DNA from 4 places in the Sporomusa termitida genome. Region 1 is predicted to be linked to each of the others. Evidence: riboswitches for the same ligand, from Rfam matches in the RefSeq annotation. Region 1 holds a riboswitch; each other region holds the start of a gene.

What was found. A riboswitch is a leader RNA that binds a small molecule or an ion and turns the genes downstream of it on or off. The one in region 1 is predicted to bind cobalamin.
Region 2: linked by a shared signal. The riboswitch ahead of SPTER_RS12525 (hypothetical protein) and the one ahead of SPTER_RS17570 (TonB-dependent receptor) in region 1 are both predicted to bind cobalamin.
Region 3: linked by a shared signal. The riboswitch ahead of SPTER_RS01645 (sirohydrochlorin cobaltochelatase) and the one ahead of SPTER_RS17570 (TonB-dependent receptor) in region 1 are both predicted to bind cobalamin.
Region 4: linked by a shared signal. The riboswitch ahead of SPTER_RS01790 (sirohydrochlorin cobaltochelatase) and the one ahead of SPTER_RS17570 (TonB-dependent receptor) in region 1 are both predicted to bind cobalamin.

The regions. Positions count from the first base shown of each region.
Region 1 covers NZ_CP036259.1:3,732,360-3,737,180, reverse strand. The annotation lists gene SPTER_RS17585 (type II secretion system protein GspD) at 1-286, shown strand, start outside; gene SPTER_RS17580 (hypothetical protein) at 309-710, shown strand; gene SPTER_RS17575 (hypothetical protein) at 682-1,539, shown strand; cobalamin riboswitch at 1,591-1,779, shown strand; cobalamin riboswitch at 1,928-2,107, shown strand; gene SPTER_RS17570 (TonB-dependent receptor) at 2,279-4,821, shown strand, end outside.
Region 2 covers NZ_CP036259.1:2,642,905-2,647,725, reverse strand. The annotation lists gene SPTER_RS25055 (hypothetical protein) at 138-1,361, shown strand; gene SPTER_RS12530 (GNAT family N-acetyltransferase) at 1,705-2,217, shown strand; cobalamin riboswitch at 2,349-2,531, shown strand; gene SPTER_RS12525 (hypothetical protein) at 2,884-3,087, shown strand; gene SPTER_RS24740 (hypothetical protein) at 3,367-3,525, shown strand; gene SPTER_RS12520 (hypothetical protein) at 3,692-3,973, shown strand; gene SPTER_RS12515 (redox-sensing transcriptional repressor Rex) at 3,968-4,657, opposite strand.
Region 3 covers NZ_CP036259.1:351,835-356,655, forward strand. The annotation lists gene SPTER_RS01640 (diguanylate cyclase domain-containing protein) at 1-1,886, shown strand, start outside; cobalamin riboswitch at 2,028-2,206, shown strand; gene SPTER_RS01645 (sirohydrochlorin cobaltochelatase) at 2,556-3,488, shown strand; cobalamin riboswitch at 3,717-3,898, shown strand; gene SPTER_RS01650 (TIM barrel protein) at 4,393-4,821, shown strand, end outside.
Region 4 covers NZ_CP036259.1:401,237-406,057, reverse strand. The annotation lists gene SPTER_RS01800 (nitrogenase component 1) at 1-331, opposite strand, end outside; gene SPTER_RS01795 (nucleotide-binding protein) at 318-1,130, opposite strand; cobalamin riboswitch at 1,493-1,726, opposite strand; gene SPTER_RS01790 (sirohydrochlorin cobaltochelatase) at 1,732-2,622, opposite strand; cobalamin riboswitch at 2,787-2,971, opposite strand; gene SPTER_RS01785 (redox-sensing transcriptional repressor Rex) at 3,168-3,830, opposite strand; cobalamin riboswitch at 4,037-4,220, opposite strand; gene SPTER_RS01780 (TonB-dependent receptor plug domain-containing protein) at 4,285-4,821, opposite strand, start outside.

The sequences.
Region 1 (4,821 bases):
CGGCTTTATTACCACCCGCATTCAGCCCGAAGTGAGCAATAAGACCGATACCACGAAAAATGGCAACCCCAATATCCGTACCCGCCAGGCGGATGCGACCCTAAGGGTTAAAAGTGGTGTAACCATTGTGCTGGGCGGCCTGATTCAGCGCCAGGAGACCAGCGATACCTTTAAAGTACCGATATTAGGGCAGCTGCCGCTAGTGGGAGGGCTGTTTCACTCCAGCTCCAAGCAGGTGACGGAGACGGAACTGGTCATTATGCTGACGCCAAAGATAATTGATTAATATAAGCAGGAGGAGCAACATCATGAGGTACCTAGTGCGGGCGAGCCGACTGTTCCTGTTGATAGTATTTTTCTATATAACGTTTGTTCAGACCGGTTTTGCCGCCGCTGGGCCGCAGCCTGTTATCGGCGTTGTCTTAATGCCGCCGGCCGTTCATTTGTATGGTCATGTCGCCCTGATAAACTGTTATGCCCCTGCCAATAGCTTCTATGCCGTGATTGATCTCCGTGATACCCCCGGGAAAAGCATTGTGATCCGGTCGGCCGAGCAAAGGCTGCAAAGCCTGCTGGAAACTGCTTTGGCAACAGGCAATCTTGTCTCGTTTGTGGGGCAGGGCGTTTTTGTCCAGTCGCCTCCCCGCGGCGGCACCTGGAATATGGAGGTCTATCAAATTGATGAAGTCACGGTATATAACAAAAAGTAAAGTCTTCCTACTGCTTTTATATAGTTTCCTGTTTTTCCCCTTGCCGGTTGCGGCGGTGCCGGCAGCGGACATTGCCAGCCGGTGGTCGCCGGTTATTTGCCAGACCGACAACAGTAATGGCCTCACCGCTCAGCAAGATATATTTACGCTGGTCAATTACGACCGCGACTGGCGGCTCAATAATAACTGGTATAACCTGCTGTTTTATCCCCTGGAGCGGGTTATGTATTATTCGGTGGTGGAAAGCGACACCCACTATTTTATCGGCTACTATCAGTATTACCCGCGTTACACAGGCCGGGCCGAGCATGAGCATGATCTGACCGGGGTGCTGCTGGCGGTGGCCAAAACGCCTGATCAGACCGGGCGGCTTGATATGCTGCTGACCCACAGTAATAAAAAATGGCGGCAGTGGCCGGGCGCGCAGGTGCGCCTGGAAGGCCGGCACCCGGTACTGAATATCCGGCCCGGCTGCCATGAGATTACCGTTGCCGGCCGGAGCCGACAGGGGTTGCCGGCGGCCGGCATCTATGAGATCCCGGCCGGTGACAAGCCGGCCGGGCCGATAAGCAAAGTCCTGCCGGGCGGGGCCCATGGCGGTTACCGGCTGGTACCGCTGACCCAGTTATGGGAACGGCGTCAGGATATTGGCCAGGGCCGGGTCTTTGCCCGCTGGGGTGCGTTTGACAGCTATAATGAGGTTAAGGTTACCGTACCCTGGGTGTGGGAGTACCGCCGGCTCAACTGGCTGGCAAAACCCGGCGAGCTGCTCCAGTATTTCCAGGGCCGGCCGGTAAGAGCCTGTAATTATCTGAGCAATCCGTACTAACCCGTTTAGAAGCGGTAAGCTGCCAAGGCTGGCAGCCTGAGTCAGACAATTTTATAATTGCCAGGTATAGGTGCCCTACGGGGCTTAATAGGGAAGTCCGGTGCAAAACCGGCACGGTCCCGCCACTGTAATGGGGAGCAAATCCAGGATATGCCACTGCGATGCGGACAACTGTCGTGGGAAGGTTTGGAGGCGCCATGAACCAGAAGTCAGGAGAACTGCCTATACAACGATCACCGGTGACCTGCGAGCGATGGGTAGGGGATTATGTGCGGTAGTCTGTTCTTGGTTTATAGCAGTAAGTCTGCTGATAAAACGAGGGTAAATGGATTTCCCATGTAGTCAACGCTCCTGGATGACTATATGAGAAATCCATTTTTTATTTGGCCGTATTTCACTGCGTACAGGTGCCCTGCAGAGGGTTTAATAGAGAAGTCCGGTTGAAGCCGGCGCGGTCCCGCCACTGTAACAAGGAGTCAGTCCGCAGACGCCACTGGAGGAAATTTCCGGGAAGGCCGGGCTGATGATGAACTGGAGTCAGGAGAACTGCCTGTAAGGACGGTCTTCGCCAACCCTGCGAGCGACAGGGGAAGATCAGGCAATCGGTACGAGGGGAGGGTAAGAAGTAAGCAACAGCTAAATCGGGCTACCATTCTCAGCAATTTTTTCAGAAAAGAGTAAGACATATGAGGAGAGATTTGCAGTGAAACAACGTAAATTGTCCAAACAAGCCCTGGCGATGGGGATCGCCTGTACCCTGGCCTTCAGCCTGACCCCGGACTACAGCGGCCTTGCCCAGGCGGCCGCAGCCGGCGGCAAGACGTCACCGGCAACCGGGGAAACTGTGGACGCCGATGCCGGCTCCGCCCAGGACTATGCCCTGGAGGCGGTTACGGTTGAGGCCAAACGCCCCGACTGGGAGGCCAAGCTGTCACCGGGGACGGTGACTATTATCCGGCCTGATGATTACAAAGGCGAGCAAAAGACATTGCCGGAACTCTTGAAAGATGTGCCTGGCGTCCATGTCCGCTATGTATCCGGCAAGGGCCAGTACACCACCGTGACCGTTCGCGGCAGCACGGCAGCCCAGGTAGGGGTTTTTGTGGACGGGGTGCTCTCTAATTTGGGTGGTGATGCCGCCATGGACATCTCGACTATTCCCATCCATAATGTTGAACGGATTGAGGTTTATCGCGGCTATATCCCGGCCCGGTTCGGCGGCACCTATATGGGCGGCGTTATTAACATCGTTACCAAGAAGCCGGACAAGGCTAATATCTCGGCCCAGGTCGGCAAAAGCTCTTGGGGCGGTAATACCGTAGGCCTGGAGATCACCCAGCCGCTGGGAAAGGGTAGCCTGATGATCGGTATCAACCGCGACCAGAGTGACGGCGATTTCCGCTATAAGAATCCTGGCGTCAAAGCAGGGTATGACCAGATAGTCCAGCAGTATGAGCAGTTGACGGTTACAATGCTTCAGAATTATAATGCGAGCCTTGATACGTTGCAAGATAGTCAGTATGGTTTAGGTTTAAATATAGGTTGGGAGCCTTTTACGTCATTAGAAGAGGTTCAACAAGCAACTACAGCAGGTAGTCCATTTTATAATGCACTTATGAATGCGGGCATAGCTGCAGGCTATGATACAGAGACACTTAATTATCTGCTTTCTGCTAATGATTGGTTTGGTTATGATCCTGATTTTAAACAAAAGTGGTGGGATGAACAAAAGGCCGCACACCCGGAACTTGCGGATGACATACGTTACCGCCGCAATAACGACTATAAAAACACCGACGCCATTATCAAATGGCAGGACGACCACTGGCTGGTCAAGGGCAGCTGGAAAAAAATTGACCGGGGCATGCCGCGAAAGATGTTTCTTACCGGGGATATTTCAAATCCTACGTACTCCCTTATCGACCTGCCTGACCAGATCGAACACAAGAGACAGGAACTAACCACCAAGGATGTGCTGGTGGGCCGGCGGGATACGGACGGCAACCTGGAATGGGGCTGGCAGGTCAATTACCTGGACCAGGATAAGCGTTACCGCAACCCGGACTATCTGAAATTTAATTCCATGCCGGCAGTATTTAGCGAATGGAGCGCCTATGATTCCCAACGGCTTGGCGGGGCCATTGACGGTACTTATAAAACCAGCGACAAGCACCTGCTCGAATTTCTGGCCAACTGGTCCAAGGAGAAAATGGATGTTGATGGCAGCCGGATGGACAAATATGACTTTGAACCTAGTCTTACCAATCGCGAGAGGTTTCGGACATATTATGAACAGACGCTGTTCAATCTCCAATTGCAGGATACCATTACCCTCAACCAGGCGGCCGATCTCTGGCTGACTCCCAGTATTCGCTACAATTATTCCAACGTTATGGGCAGGGCGCTGGGAAAATCTGACTTAAATAAATGGGTCGATCAGGAAGATTCCCAGGTTAATGATAAGGTCACCTGGCAGGTGGCGCTGAAAAAGCAGGTGGACGATCATCTAACCCTGCGTTCCACATATGGCACCTACTACCGGCTGCTCAACCTGTATGAGATTGCTGGCGACGGCGGCGGCATTCTGCCCCGGCCTAATGCTTATAACGACCCCAAGTACGCTGGTCAAAGCATATTCCCGGTACCCGAGGAAGGAACCCAGTGGGATTTGTCGGCCAGCTGGGACGGAAAACTGCTGGGCGCCGACTCCTCCAAGGTGCAACTGACCTATTTCGGTCGCGATTCGAAAAATATACTCCAGCTCTACCGCTTTGGCTATAATTATTGGTCTTATACCAATGCGCACAAGGGGCGGGTCAACGGTGCGGAATTGCAGGGCAATTTCAGTTGGAGCAAATGGGATATGAATCTGGCAGGTACCTATATGCGTACCAAGCAGTGGACCAAGAACGATTCGCCTACCGGCACCGGCGATGTATATTACCGGATGCCGCATCTCTACGCCCCGGACTGGGAAGGCTCGGTGCGCCTGACCTACCGCCCGGACAACCGGCTGGCGATTTTCAGTGAAGTAAAATATATTGATGAGATGTATTGCTGGCAGCAAGATCCGGAGAAGGTCCAAAGCTCCCTAACCACCGTCGGCCTGGGGGCCAAATATAAAATGGATAAAGATTGCCAAATCATTGCCGGTGTCAACGACCTCTTTGATAAAGGGCCGGAGATGACGTTTACCAGTACTGGCTATGCATTCGATGCACAAAACAAGCTGCTTGAATATCCCCTGCAGGGCCGCACCTATTATGTAACGCTGCAGTACAA
Region 2 (4,821 bases), 1.1 Mb from region 1:
GTTTCTTAAGATCAATAGCATATATTTACTCGCATGCCATCGGTTTAAATGCCGCTATGCTTTCGTTACACTAAACAAATTGCTCTAAACCTGCATAAACTGCTATAGGACTCTATAAATAAAGAAAGGAATATCGTATGAGTAATATATTGCTACAAGTAGAACGTTTAACCGCAGGTATAGTTGCGACAAATGCAACGGTTTTATTTGACTCAACGACGGTGGCAACAGGGAATATCAGCTACGATAACGCCACCGGTGTTATTACCTTGCAGGAGGCGGGCCGCTATGAATTTGACTGGTGGGTGGCAACACAGTCCTCCCTCGCCACGGATGGAGTTGGCTTTGCGCTGGTTTCCTCGCAGGGGGATGTTATCATTGGTAATTCACCAATCAAAACAGGCGAGGTTGTCGGCATCGGCATAATTGAGGTTACCGTTGCGCCTGTGACTGTAGAACTAAGGAACAACAGCAACGCAGGCGTTGCTTATTCCGCCCTTGTTCCGGTCAAGTCTGTATTGGCTGTGATCGGGGAATCTAGTACAGACATAATCGGATCGACCGGTTCTACGGGAGCAACCGGCGCCACCGGCGCCACGGGTCCGACTGGTGATACCGGGGCAACCGGTGCCACGGGAGCAACCGGCGCCACGGGTCCGACTGGTGATACCGGAGCAACCGGGGCCACGGGGCCAACCGGTGCTACCGGAGCAACTGGTACCACGGGAGCAACCGGCACTACGGGTCCGACTGGTGATATCGGAGCAACCGGGGCCACGGGGCCAACCGGTGCCACTGGAGCAACCGGCGCCACGGGCGATATCGGGCCCACCGGACCTTCAGGCCCGCAGGATATGGATTTAAGTATTATGACTACTAGTTTGGGAAATATTGATGTAGTCATTGCCCCTAATGAAGGCGGCGGCAATAATCAAGCGCTGGGGGGCATCGCTTTTGGCGGCGATTTGGACACGAGAGAGCTTTCGCGTGTAGCGGCCTACATCATCCAGGTCGGTGCCGGTACTGGGCAGTTTCAAATGGCTGTTTTACAGGCAACGTCAACATCCACCGCCTTGGTGGTCGGCGTAACCGATATCGTAACAACGATTTCCGGCGGCCTGTTTGTATTGCCGCTTACCGACACGGTAAACGTGGCGGGAGGAACTATTTATTATTTGGCGGTCTACAATCAGGTCAATGCTTCGCAAATCGGCGGTGTGATCGCGGGAACGAATACTGTGCAGGATGCGCCGCCGATCAATTTTAGAGCGCAGAATCTTGCCGGCTTTACCATTGGGCAAACTATTAATATCAGTGATGTAAACCTATGGCGAACGCCCTGGCTGGCAGCCATGAAATAAACGAAGCACGGCTATGCTTGGGAGGACAATCGCCGCAATCCATACGAGGCCAAGGCAGCCTGCTGCTGTTTTGTGTTTTCAAGAACTATGGGAAAGGTAAACAGCGAAATAGACGGCCCTCTTCACCTGCCAGTGATGCTGAGGGCCTTTTTTCTGTTTCCTCTATACAATACAGATCGAAAAGACCGGAAATCGACGCAAAATATCTCTATAAGCAGGAAACTTACGACCCCGGGCGAATTATTAAGACATAAAACTTTTGACCGCCTGTAAAAGGGTGGGTTAGGTTTTAAGGGTTGACTTTTACCCATAAACAAGATTTATCATAAAAGGATGTGTGCTTATGATTCGTAGTGCCGGGCCTGGTGATTTAGCTGCTATCCAGGAAATTTATAATGAGGCGATCATTAATACGACGGCAGTTTATGATTATAAACCTTATACCATGGCAGCGAGAACATTATGGTATGAGGATAAGGTGAATGCCGGTTTGCCTGTGCTTGTGTACGAAGAAGGCAATCTTGTTGTCGGCTTTGCAACCTTTGGGCCGTTTAGGGCTAAACCGGCCTATAAGTATACAATAGAACATTCGGTCTATGTCCATAATAAGCACCGGGGAAAACATATCGGCACTATTCTCATGCAGGAATTGATAAAGCTTGCCAACGCTCAGGGGTATGCGACGATGGTGGCCGGCATCGACGCCAGCAACTTGGGCAGCAGAACCATGCATGAAAAAATGGGCTTCTGTTTTTCCGGCACGATCCACAAAGCCGGTTATAAATTTGGCAGATGGCTGGATTTAAGTTTTTATCAATATAAGCTGGCAGGTCCGGACAAACCGACAGAGGAATAAAACTTAGCGGGGAGTAAGAGCTTAACCGGAGTAAAGTGGAAAATGTCGAAATAAGCAGAAGAAAAACTCTCGACAAGCCTTAGTGTCTGTGCTATGCTTTAGAAAATAATAAATTAAAAGAAAAATTAAATAAATTGATTTTCGGTGCAGGTGCCCGCAAGGGCATAATAGAAAAGCCGGTTCAAGACCGGCGCGGTCCCGCCACTGTAATGGGGAGTGAGTCCAAGATATGCCACTGGAACATAATTGTTCCGGGAAGGTTTGGAGGAGCGATGATCCAGAGCCAGGAGAACTGCCTGTACAACAATCACCGTTGACCTGCGAGCGATAGGGAGGGGATTACGTGTATGTTTTGTGCCGGCAGTTTTCCGGGATAAAAGCAGAAGCCTCCTATTGTTGTCATCACAGGAGGCTTCTTTTTATTTTGCCGGTTGTGAGCGTACAATAGAGACTTTTAAAGGTATAGCGGACTTTTTTTAATACCTGTATAAGTTGCCTTACGACACGATTGTGTCTTAAGGCAACGCCGACAGGTGCTTTGCCATAGCGGGTACAGGCGCCTGTGAGCTTTATCCTTACACGGGAATAGGCAGCAAAGGAAAAGAAGGCAAGAAAACAATCAGGCAGGAGCGACTTGTCACTGTCCGGCAGTATAGGAGTGGATTTATGAAACAAGAACAAATTAAACAGTTAACTCAGAAACTTTTGGCTTGCGGCTATCATTCCTCCCAGATCAGGCACATCATCAGCGAGGCTGTGGAGAGTGGTACAGCGGACACTGGCAGTTCACAGGAGCAATTGATTATCGAGGCCCTTGAAAGCTATGTGGAATTTGGCAGCAAGTGCAAAAGGACGGGAAACCGTAAATAATCGGACCCCATAACGCGCATCGCCGGTAAAGCAATTCGCTTTAGATAGGGCGCGAGAGCGTGTGAGTCAAAGTCCGGGTTGGCGACAGACTCTGAGGCTGACGTGTACGAGCACGTCAGTTTTTTCTTTGGGCTTTACTACGTTTCCGGCCTGGATAAGACCGGGAACAAAAAAACGCCTGCCGGGCGGGTGCGCTTCGATGCTAAGATGAAGGTACGTCTTCATGTACAGGAATTTGTTAATTTATTGTAGAATTACATCTTCAGGGGAGGTAGGTAGATGAAATGTCTGATCTGTAATAAAGCTATGCCGTTTGACTGTACCTGCGCCGATATGGGGAAAAGAATCCAACTTGTCAGGGATGCCAAACAAATGGCTGTTTCTGAGGAATTTTTTAAAGAGTTCGCCCAAAGCAAGCTTATGGTAAATATTGAATAAATGGTCGCAGACCGTCCGGACAGGACAGTCTGCGACCATTTATCAACAATCAGTGCCGAAGAAAAAATCAGAGGCAGTCATTGACTTCAATCAGGTATTTTGGTACAATTTGCGGGGAATTTCTTGCAATGAATCGGGTGCTGGTGAGCAGTAGGAGGATTTAACCATGAGCAGAGAAAAAATGCTGAATAGAGAAATACTTGTTCCTGCTATTAAAAAGTTTTGTTCGGTGCATTACAAAGACGTTACGGTTTCGGATTTGCTTCACAAAGGGGGGCACCGGCACCGCGTGGAAATAGAAGCTGATGGTATGGCCTTTTATGTTGATTTTCATTTCAAAGCCAATGGCAGTACTTCGATTGATATATCCAGTGGACACCATATAGATAAAAAAAAGCAAATTAAAGAAGCTATTTTAGGTGAGCCTGCATATTTAAAGTTATTATGAAAAAGATTCTATGTAGGGTTTTCCTGCCAAAAAATCGTTTTTTATAATACCATTCAAGCTATAGGTAATCTGGCTTAGCCAGGAAGCAATATTCACTTCCACCAGCAGGATATGCTTCGGAACTAAAACGGGGATAGACGAAAGATTGGCAATACCGGTAACCCCCGCTTCTACCAGCTTGTTGGCAACCTGCTGGCTTTTGCTTTGCTCCACCGCCATAATACCCATAATAATATTTCGCTGCTGAACAATAGCGTTAATATTAGCAAATGATTCGGTTGCCAATTCCGAACCGCCGCCGACAGGTACTCCCGGATTGTCTTTTTCCAGATCACAAACTGCGGCAATATGAATTCCCGGCGGGAAGATACTGCTGGCTGTGAGCAGGGTTAAGGCCGGCATGCACGACCCGATGATTACTGCATTCCACGCAGCTCTGTAACCCAGGATCTGTTCAATCCGCCATATCATGTAGTGAACCCGGTAACCGACTCCTTTTGTGCCGAACTCTCCAAAGTTACCAAGATCTTTGCGGACAAGCGAAGAGGGAACACTCATGCGTCGTCCCAGGTCTTCGGAGGTACAGATGATTTTATCTTCACTACGCAGTTGCAGCAAAATTGCATAATATTTTGCTATCCTATTAATGGTGCTTTTCGGTATTTCATTTTTGGCAAATCGCATTTTACACAGCCTCCTTGATCTAATTACAACAGCTAAGAATAAGCCCGCTTATCAGAAAAATATACTTCACAATATTTGGACGATTTTAAGTGGTATGTTGGCTATAAAGCCAGCCAAGCAACCAATGCATAATAAAACGTTACTAAACAAAAAAAACGTCTGAA
Region 3 (4,821 bases), 1.8 Mb from region 1:
ATTTTGTATTTAACCACTCGCAAAGGGTGGCATATTATGCGGTTAGGCTGGCCCAAGCGACCGGCTGCCGTGATACTGAGATTGTGAATATTGGTGCAATGGCGTTGCTGCATGATATTGGTAAAATAAATGTACCGATCAAGGTTTTATATAAACAGGGTACTTATGATCCGTATGACCGGAATGAAATGGAGCGCCATCCGGTCTATGGCAGCCAGATGCTGCTGCGATCCAAAGAGCTGCGGGAGCTTATTGCCGGGGTACTGCACCATCACGAGCGTTATGATGGCAATGGCTACCCCAATAAACTCAAAGCCTTGGAAATCCCCTTGCCAGCCAGGATCATTCATATTGCCGAAGCCGTTGATGTTATGACGACAATCCAGAATTATCAGCAGGTAAGAAGCTGGCATGAAGCTATGGGTGAGCTGGAACGGGCGGCTGACAGTCAGTTCGACCGGGCTCTGGTAAAAGCCTTTTTGGCATTAGAACCGGCTATGTTTGCTGCCGGCAGGATGGGCGCCGGCCAGGCAGCGAGACAGGAAAAGCAGCAGCTGGTTTTATCTGCCGGCAGTGTTGGGCATTACCTGGAGAATATAGCAAATTTAGGGGTCATTTGTTTGGATAAAAACAATACAGTTGTATTTTGTAATGCCTGTGCAGAGCAGATACGGCAATTGCCTGAAGGTACTTTATTAGGTAAAAACTTTTTAGACAGTTATCCCCAGCACCGGCGAAAAATTCTCGAGGACAAGCTGGGGCAGCTGCGGGCTGGTAAAAAAAAGGCATGGTATCGCCTAATGGGCCGTAATGGGCGGTTTATTGAGAACCGGTATTCACGGGTAACGGATGCCAGTGGTAAGTTTATCGGCACTGTTTTGGTCACAATTGATGTGACCGAGCGGGAGAAAGTGGCCCGCAGTCTGAATGCCGCCCTGGAAAGGCAGGCCGCCTTGTATCAGGCAGCCCAGATCATCACCTCCTCGTTAAGTATTGCCGAGATCATTGACGGCATCCTGAGGATTATAAGAAAGACGATGGTGGTTAACAAGGCCGAAATTTATTTATCAAGTGAAACCAACGACGGTATCCCGGCTATGCATACGCATGAGTACAGCCGCAGTGAGCCGATTGAAGGCCAGGAGGGTTACCGTGAGGCGGCAAACCAGGTTTACAGTACTTTGCGGACAGTCATGGCTGCTGATGAACAGGGCAAGCTGGCAAAATATTATGTCCCGCTTATCTACCGGCGTGATTTACTGGGGATATTATATATTGAAAGAACCAGTCCGGGTGAGGAGTCGCAGGAACGGCTGGAGCTTCTGGAAGCACTGGCCAGCCAGACTGCGATTGCGATTAGGAATGCCCGCCTGCACGAGGAAGTCCAGTACCTGGCCGAGTATGATAAATTGACAGGCTTACTGAACCGCCATTCCTTTGACCGGTTTTTTGCAGAGCAGTGCCGGCAGGCCGCAGAGCAGCCGGCGCCGGTTACACTGCTGATGATTGACATTAATGGCCTAAAGCTTGTCAATGACCAATATGGGCATGTGGCCGGTGATATGTTAATTAAGGCTGCTGCTCAGGTTGTGAAAAATAGTATCAGCAGTGACGACCGCGCTTTTCGCTATGGTGGTGATGAGATTGTTGTGCTGCTGCCGGGGGTTTCTCTCCCGGAAGCACAGATTATTATTAAGCGGATACAACGCAATAGCAAATGGTGGCAACCGGGCATTGTTGCTAATGTGTATGCTGATTTGACTCTCAGTGTCAGCATTGGCGCCGCCGCGAGCAGCGAAGTCAGTCTGGAATGCCTGATTCAGGAGGCTGATAAACGCATGTATGAAAGTAAGCGTCTTTATTATAAGTCGCTGGATGTAAAATGATGGATCGATTTGGCATAACAGGCCTTTAGTGGCGGATGCTGCCGCATGATAAATTTAGAATAGAGTGATAATTGCAGACAATCATTTTTTAAGGATTGACAATCATTTCTTGAGGTGTTATGCTAATTTCACAGAGGACAACTTAATATGTTTGAAATAGGTGCCTAAAGGCTTAATAGGGAAGTCCGGTTTAATGCCGGCGCGGTCCCGCCACTGTAACGGGGAGCTAGCTTAAGATATACCACTGAGCATTTGTCTTGGGAAGGTTTAAGTGAGCCATGAGCCGGAGTCAGGAGAACTGCCTATTTGACAATCGCCGTTTATTACCCACGAGGCATGGGGAGGGGATTACAGTAGACGCTGGCATAAAATAGCGTATCTGGCTTAATTCACTCCTGGTTAACAGCCAGGAGTTTTTTTATAAGACTACTGTTTATTACTCCCAACTTTAACGGTTGGGAGTTTTAATTTAATGACATTCTTCTCAACGCTCCTTTTGAATTGCGCATTGGCGCGGGTCTCTAGCAGACCTTTCTTTTTACAGTTTTACTATCATATAAATATTTTATTGCAGTGAGGAGGCTGCCTATGAGGTAATCAGCAGGTGAAGAATTGCGGGGATTTTCTCCAGGCATTCGTTATGTAAAATTTAAAGGAGTTGTTTTATTTATGAAAAAAATTTTTTCCTTACTTACCACGATCTGTATGCTGGCCGTATTTGGTTGCGTCAGCCTGATCCCGTCGCTGGCTGCGGCTGCACCGGCTGCGGCTGGTAAAAAGGCTATTTTGGTTGTGAGTTTTGGTACAACCTACCACGACACACTGAAAGCAACTATTGAAGCAGTTGAAAATAAAATACAGGCTGAATTCCCTGATTATGAAGTGCGCCGGGCATTTAGCTCCCGGATTATCATTAAAAGATTAGCCGAACGTGACGGTATCAAGATTGATACTGAGAAACAAGCGCTTGACCGCCTCAAAGCCGAAGGCTTTACTGAAGTTATTGTACAACCTATGCAAATTACCGCCGGTGAAGAATATGAGCTGATTAAAAGTGCGGTGGCCCATGCGCAAGCGGCTAAAACCTTTGAAAAGCTTACAATTGGCAGACCCCTGCTTTACTATATGGGCCAGGAAGACACCACCGATGATTATCAGGCAGTAGTCGAAGCATTAGCAACCCAATACCCGAAACTTAAGAAGAATGAAGCTGTCCTGCTGCTGGGCCACGGCGGGCTCCACCCTGCCACTGCTACCTATCCTGCCCTGCAGGAAAAACTACAGGATGCAGGCTATAAAAATGTATATGTTTATACTGTAGAAGGCTATCCTACCCTGGAAGGTACGATTGACAAGCTGAAAGCCAATAAAGTCAAAAAAGTAACCCTGATGCCGTTAATGCTGGTAGCCGGCGATCATGCCGTCAATGATATGGCCGGTGACGAAAGTGATTCCCACAAAACTCAGCTTATTGCCGCCGGTATTAAAGTTGACACCTATATCCATGGCTTAGGCGAAAATGAAAAAATCCAGGATATCTATGTTCAACATATAAAAGATGCGATTGATGAACTTAATAATCCTGAAGCTAAAAACCATTAAAAACAGGCAAACTGTAAAAACACATCTCCAATGTTTTTTGGAGATGTGTTTTGCTTTGCATATAAAAAGCAGCATAAATAATACAAGCAGGTTATTGTCTTCCTGATGCAAGCAAAAAAGAAAAAAATATCTGAAAATTACGGATTGTTGGAATATATGCAAAATCCCGCGGAAACTATTGACAAGCTTCTTACTGTTCGATAAACTAAAATCGAACCTGTTTTGTAATTTAATACTGTTGAGTTGGGTGCCCAATGGGCTTAATAGGGAAGACCGGTGAGAAACCGGCGCGGTCCCGCCACTGTAACGGGGAGCAAGCTTAAGATATGCCACTGGGGATAAGATTCCCGGGAAGGTTTAAGCAAGCGATGAGCCGGAGCCAGGAGAACTGCCTAGCTGACAATCGCCGTTAGAGACCCACGAGGTATGGGGAGGGGATTACAGTTAAGCGCGTATCTTCTCGGGTATACTCAAGAAGTTAGCGATCTGCTGAATTCACTCCTGGTATTAAGTACCAGGATTTTTTTATTGCCATATTGTAGCTATACCCCCGTAGGCCCTGACCATGCGGGGGACGGTTTAAGGAGGGAAATGAAGTGTCACAATATGTTCCAGCTAATTGGCCGGTTGACAAACTTAATTGGTCAGCGCGAGGTTGTTACAGGTTATCGGACTGTGTACCTAGTGGTAATACTTCCATCCTGAAAACATATGAAACATTGACGTTAAACAGAGCGCAGAGCAAAAGTGTGCGGTTGCCCTTATCAGCGGGTAAGGGCTGAGTCTAAGTCATATGCTTACCGGCTTACGCCATCGAGTAGCTAAAAAATAAAAGCTTTAGAGGCAGATGCCAACCTTTCGCAGGCGGCATCTTTCTTCTTCCGGCACAGTAAAGGATGTACATATGCTACAGCTTGTAAATTTGTCAAACTATACGACTGATAATGATCTCATCAACAATAATGGGGAATGTCTGCAGAGATTTTTGCATTGTCACCATTTAGACGGCATTGAGATGATGTTTTGCGGGCCGTTGGATGAAACTCTCCATAAAAAAGAATGGATCCATGGCGTTCATCTCCGCTTCTGGCCCTGGTGGCTCGATTTTTGGCGTGGCGATCAGTGTGCATTATTAAAGCAGTTTGGCAATGAGGCTGCTATCAGGGACTGTTATGGCGGTATAACCAGGGAAGAGTGGCTTACTGTTTACCGGGAGAACATTATGGCCGCCAAGCAGGCGGGAGCTAAGTATGTTGTGTTCCATGTCAGTCATGCCCGCATCTCCGAATTGTTTACCTGGAAATTTCATGCCTCCGACCGGGAGGTAATTGAA
Region 4 (4,821 bases), 1.9 Mb from region 1:
AACTGGCAATCACAATATAACTTGGCCGGTAACGGCCGGCTACAGACCTGATGCACGCCCGCAGCTGCTCCGCCCCGCCAAAGATCGAATGCTCATCATTTAATTCACTGCTGATCAGTGGTGCTCTATAGCGCCCGGGCACAAATTCCTGCCGGGCTACCAGGCGGTAATGAATACCCAGCCCCATCTCCTGGGTGATATGGGCACAGGCTTTAGGACTGTGAAAAATCACTACAGCGCCATCGCTGTGGGCTACAGCCCGCCATACGCCAGGCATACTGCAACTGCAGCCGCTCTTCAGGGAGACAACCGGGCGCTTACTCTTCACCATAGCGTAACACCAGCTCCTCAAGGTCTTCAAACTCCAGCGGCGTTGGGATAGACAATTCCCTGTTGCCCATGATCAGCGTGGCCAGTTGCCGGTACACAGCGGCCTGAGGCGAGTCCGGCTTCCATTCAATAACAGTCTGCCGGCGAATTTCAGCCTGATGAACAGTCTGCTCCCGGGGGATAAAAGCAACCAGGCGGGTATTCAGTTTAGCGGCAAACTCTTCCAATAAAGCCTGCTCATGCATGATGTTACGGCTGTTGCCAATAATACCGCCAAGCCGGGCCTGGCCACGGCCGGCAAACCTTGCTACCCCTTTGGCAATATTATTGGCAGCATACAGCGACATCAACTCACCGGAGGAGACAATATAGATATCCGTAGCATAGCCTTCACGAATGGGTACGGCAAAACCCCCGCACACCACATCGCCCAGTACGTCATATAAGATAATATGATCTTCTGCAATCGACTGCAGGGCTTTAAGCTTCTCCAAAGCGACAATAATCCCGCGGCCGGCGCAGCCTACCCCCGGCTCCGGACCGCCGGCCTCCACACATTTAACACCCTGGAAACCGTTATGGACCACATGACTGGTGGTTACATCATCACCATATTTTCTGACCATATCGAGCACTGTTTGCTTGCACGTGCTGCCAAGCAGCAGTCTGGTAGAATCGTTTTTCGGATCACAGCCAATCTGGCACACAGCCTGACCCTGTTCAGCCAGAGCCGCCGATACATTGGCAGCGGTTGTCGATTTCCCAATCCCGCCTTTGCCATAAAACGCAATTTTTTTCATTGTTTTTCTTGTATTCCTCTCTCAATCAATTCATAAGAAAACACGGCTTGCGCCGAGCCTTTGGCGAAAGCGGAAGCCGATGCTGCCCTTATCCAAAGAAAATTATACTTTCTATCAGGATAAGAAAAGACATGGCTTGTGCAAGTCCTTTAGGACGACGGCAGAAGCCGCTTGTGTCCTTTAGGGTATAGTCGTTCTTATGTCCACAGAATTTATTTATAAATTCTGGTAGACTCAAAAACCGGGGGATTCCAGGATGACTCAGTAAATAAAAATGAACTCCTATGCTCAACTCAGGAGTTCATTGCCGCTTAAATAAGCGTTATCGCAAAAAATCCCCCTCCCCATCGCTCGTAGGTCAACCGGTGATTGTCAAACAGGCAGTTCTCCTGGCTCTGGCTCATCGCTCCTCCAAACCTTCCCACGACTTGTTTGACGCACCGTCGACACATTCCGGGTGTCCGGCACTAGCCTCCTTCGGCGGCGTCGCAGTGGCATAATTGAAATTGCTCCTCATTACAGTGGCGGGACCGCGCCGGTTTTTCACCGGACTTCCCTATTAAGCCCCGCAGGGCACCTGTCTCAGCTGTATTTAGTTGTATTATGACTGCCCGTGTCGGTGACCGTGACTTTTACCGCAGGCATGGCGGTGACCATGGGGCGGATGGGCAATAGTAGCGCGGAGATGGCTTACATAGATATCCTGAATGGCTGCATTCTCCCCTAACCCATGGAAATATACATCAACACTGAAGCCGGCCGCTAACAACTGCGACTTCGCCGAATCTTCCTCATCCCCGGCCATGTCGTTGGTTGCATGATCACCAGCCACCAGCAAAAATGGCATCAGGGTAACTTTCTTTACCTGCTGCTGTTTCAGGTTGTCAATTATACGGTTTAGAGGCGGAAAGCCTTCGACAGTATACACAAAAACATTCTTTAAGCCTGCATCCTTTAATTTTAGCTGTAACACCGAGTAAGCAGCATTAGCCGGATGCATGCCGCCATGGCCCATAAGCACAACAGCGCTGGCTCCATCATCGGCCGGCAGCTGCGTTCTTAACGCATTAATGGCAATTTCGTAGTCATCGGGATGATCCTCCTGCCCCATACAATACAACAAAGGCCGGCCCAAACGGATTTTTTCGAAAGCTTTTTCTTGGGCATGAGCGTAATGGGCAACAAGGACCTTGATTTTTTCATATTCGGCCCCAGCCACTACATGCAAGGGCTGGAGATACACTTCCTGATAGCCTTCATCCTGCAGACGTTTCAGGGCCTGGATTTCATTATCAACCCGGACACCGTCAGCGGCTAAACGCTTGATAACCGTACGGGAGGTAAAAGCCCGCCGCACCACATATTCCGGAAAATTGTCCCGGATTTTATTTTCGATAGTTTCAATGTTCAGTTTTAGGGTGTCCTGATAAGAAGTGCCAAAACTAACAACGACAATAGCCTTTTTTGATGAATTGTTTTGCTCTTGCTCCATATTTGTTGCCTCCTCATAATCTCCCACATATGTATTACAAAAATAAAAGCCCTCTCTGGCGCAGGCCGGGAGGGTTCTGTTCAGAAGAAATCAATTCAGATAATCGTCAACAATTAGCCAAATACAGCTCTTCTAAATCCCCTCCTCATCGCTCGTGAGTAAAAACGGTGATTGACAGACAGGCAGTTCTCCTGACTCTGGTTCATCGTTACACCCAAACCTTCCCAAGACGCTTGCGTCTCAGTGGCATATCTTAGGCTAACTCCCCATTACAGTGGCGGGACCGCGCCGGCATTTAACCGTACTTCCCTATTAAGCCCTTTAAGGCACCTGGCTCCTAATATTTAATTATATTCAGAAAAACAGCTATATTTATTACCAATAATAGCATCCGCTATCAGCTATTGTCAAACACATCCTGATTTATACAGAAAATAGCGAATTTTATCCGGCCCCAACAAAGGCCCTCAGGTCCCTCGCTTTCCAGGCAGACACAGGAAAATCCTAGCCGCCTTAGCAACCGGGATTTCTAGCCAATCCGCCACCTAAACGATGGACTGCAGAACAGGTACAGAACGGGCCAGATCATACGAAAGCTGACTGATCATCGGTCCGGCATTAATCTGGGTCAGGGCAATGCTTTCAGGTACTGTTACCTGAGTCTGGGTGAAGTTGGCTATACCGGCAACACCGGCAGCAACAAGCCTGTCAGTAACAAACTGGGCCTGTTCAGGCTGCACCGCCACCAACCCGATACTCACCTGCTTCTTAAATACCACAGCCTCCAGATTCCGGATGGATTCAAGGGATAAGCCCAATTCAGGGATCATGGCGCCGTAATTCCGCTCATCCATATCTAAAACCGCAGCGATCCGGAAGCCGGGCGGCAAGAAATTCTGATAACAGCTTATTGATAATAAGGGCATCTCCATGCCGACTACAATTGTATTCCAAACAGTATTGTAGCCCAGGATCTCACCAATCCACCGGAGCAGAAAATCAATCCTGTAACCGACCCCCTTAGTGCCGAACTCGCCGAAAGAAGATAGGTCTTTGCGTATTATTGAAGAACTTATGCCGGTATGCTGGCCTATTTGGCTGGACAGGCACATTGTTTCTCCATCCTCCAACATTCTTTTCAGGGCATTATAATAGATTGCCATCCTGGTTATCGTCAGTTTAGATACATCATCTCTTGTTTTTATCATTTCGCCCTCTCCCTTTCCCGAAAAATGAATTGAAATAAAATACCCGGCTGCCACGGCAGCCGGGAGAACCTTTACAGCGCACTTAATAAAAACTCCTGGTCGTTGACCAGGAGTGAATTTAGCAGCAAAACACAAAACTAACCTGACATTTAATGCCACAGCAAGCCGGTGCGACTGTAATCCCCTCCCCATCGCTCGTGGGTAAAACGGTGACTGTCAGCTAGGCAGTTCTCCTGGCTCTGGCTCATCACTCCACCAAACCTTCCCAAGACGGTTATGTCTCAGTGGCATATCTTGGTTTTGCTCCCCATTACAGTGGCGGGACCGCGCCGGTTTTTAACCGGCTTCCCTATTAAGCCCATTAAGGGCACCTAACTCATTCATATTCAATTATAATGTCTGAATATTATATACATGTTAATAATACCATTTGTGACAGGAGTTGTCAAACATCTTAGAATGAATACTTTACACCCAGTTGAACATTGCGGGCTGCCATTGGGTAATTGCCCCGACTATTGTTCGTCCCGCCGGAAAGTAACTCATAAGCTTCATTAGTGATATTAAAAGCATTCATATATATATCGGCACTATCATTCATTTTATAATTAACCGCCATATTCCAAACCCAGTGACCCCGTTCTATAAACCGGCTGGTATCACGCCCGGAAACGCCTTGCCCATTAATATTGAAATTCCATTGATCACTGCTATAGCCCAATTTTACACGGTAACCATTGGGCTGACTGTTAGTAGAATCAACAACATAACCTGCACCATCTGAATTATTTTCAATATGAACATGAGAGTAACCTACTTCGGTATAATATTTCTCTGAAATCTTATGATGAAGATCAATCTCAAAACCACGTTTTTTTTGCTTATCGATGTTCTGTGGCCGGTAATCTGTTAAATAATCATTTGGATCATCTGCTTTCCAGGCAATAGCATCAGATAACTTACTTGCAAAATAATACAGCTTCAAAAGGGT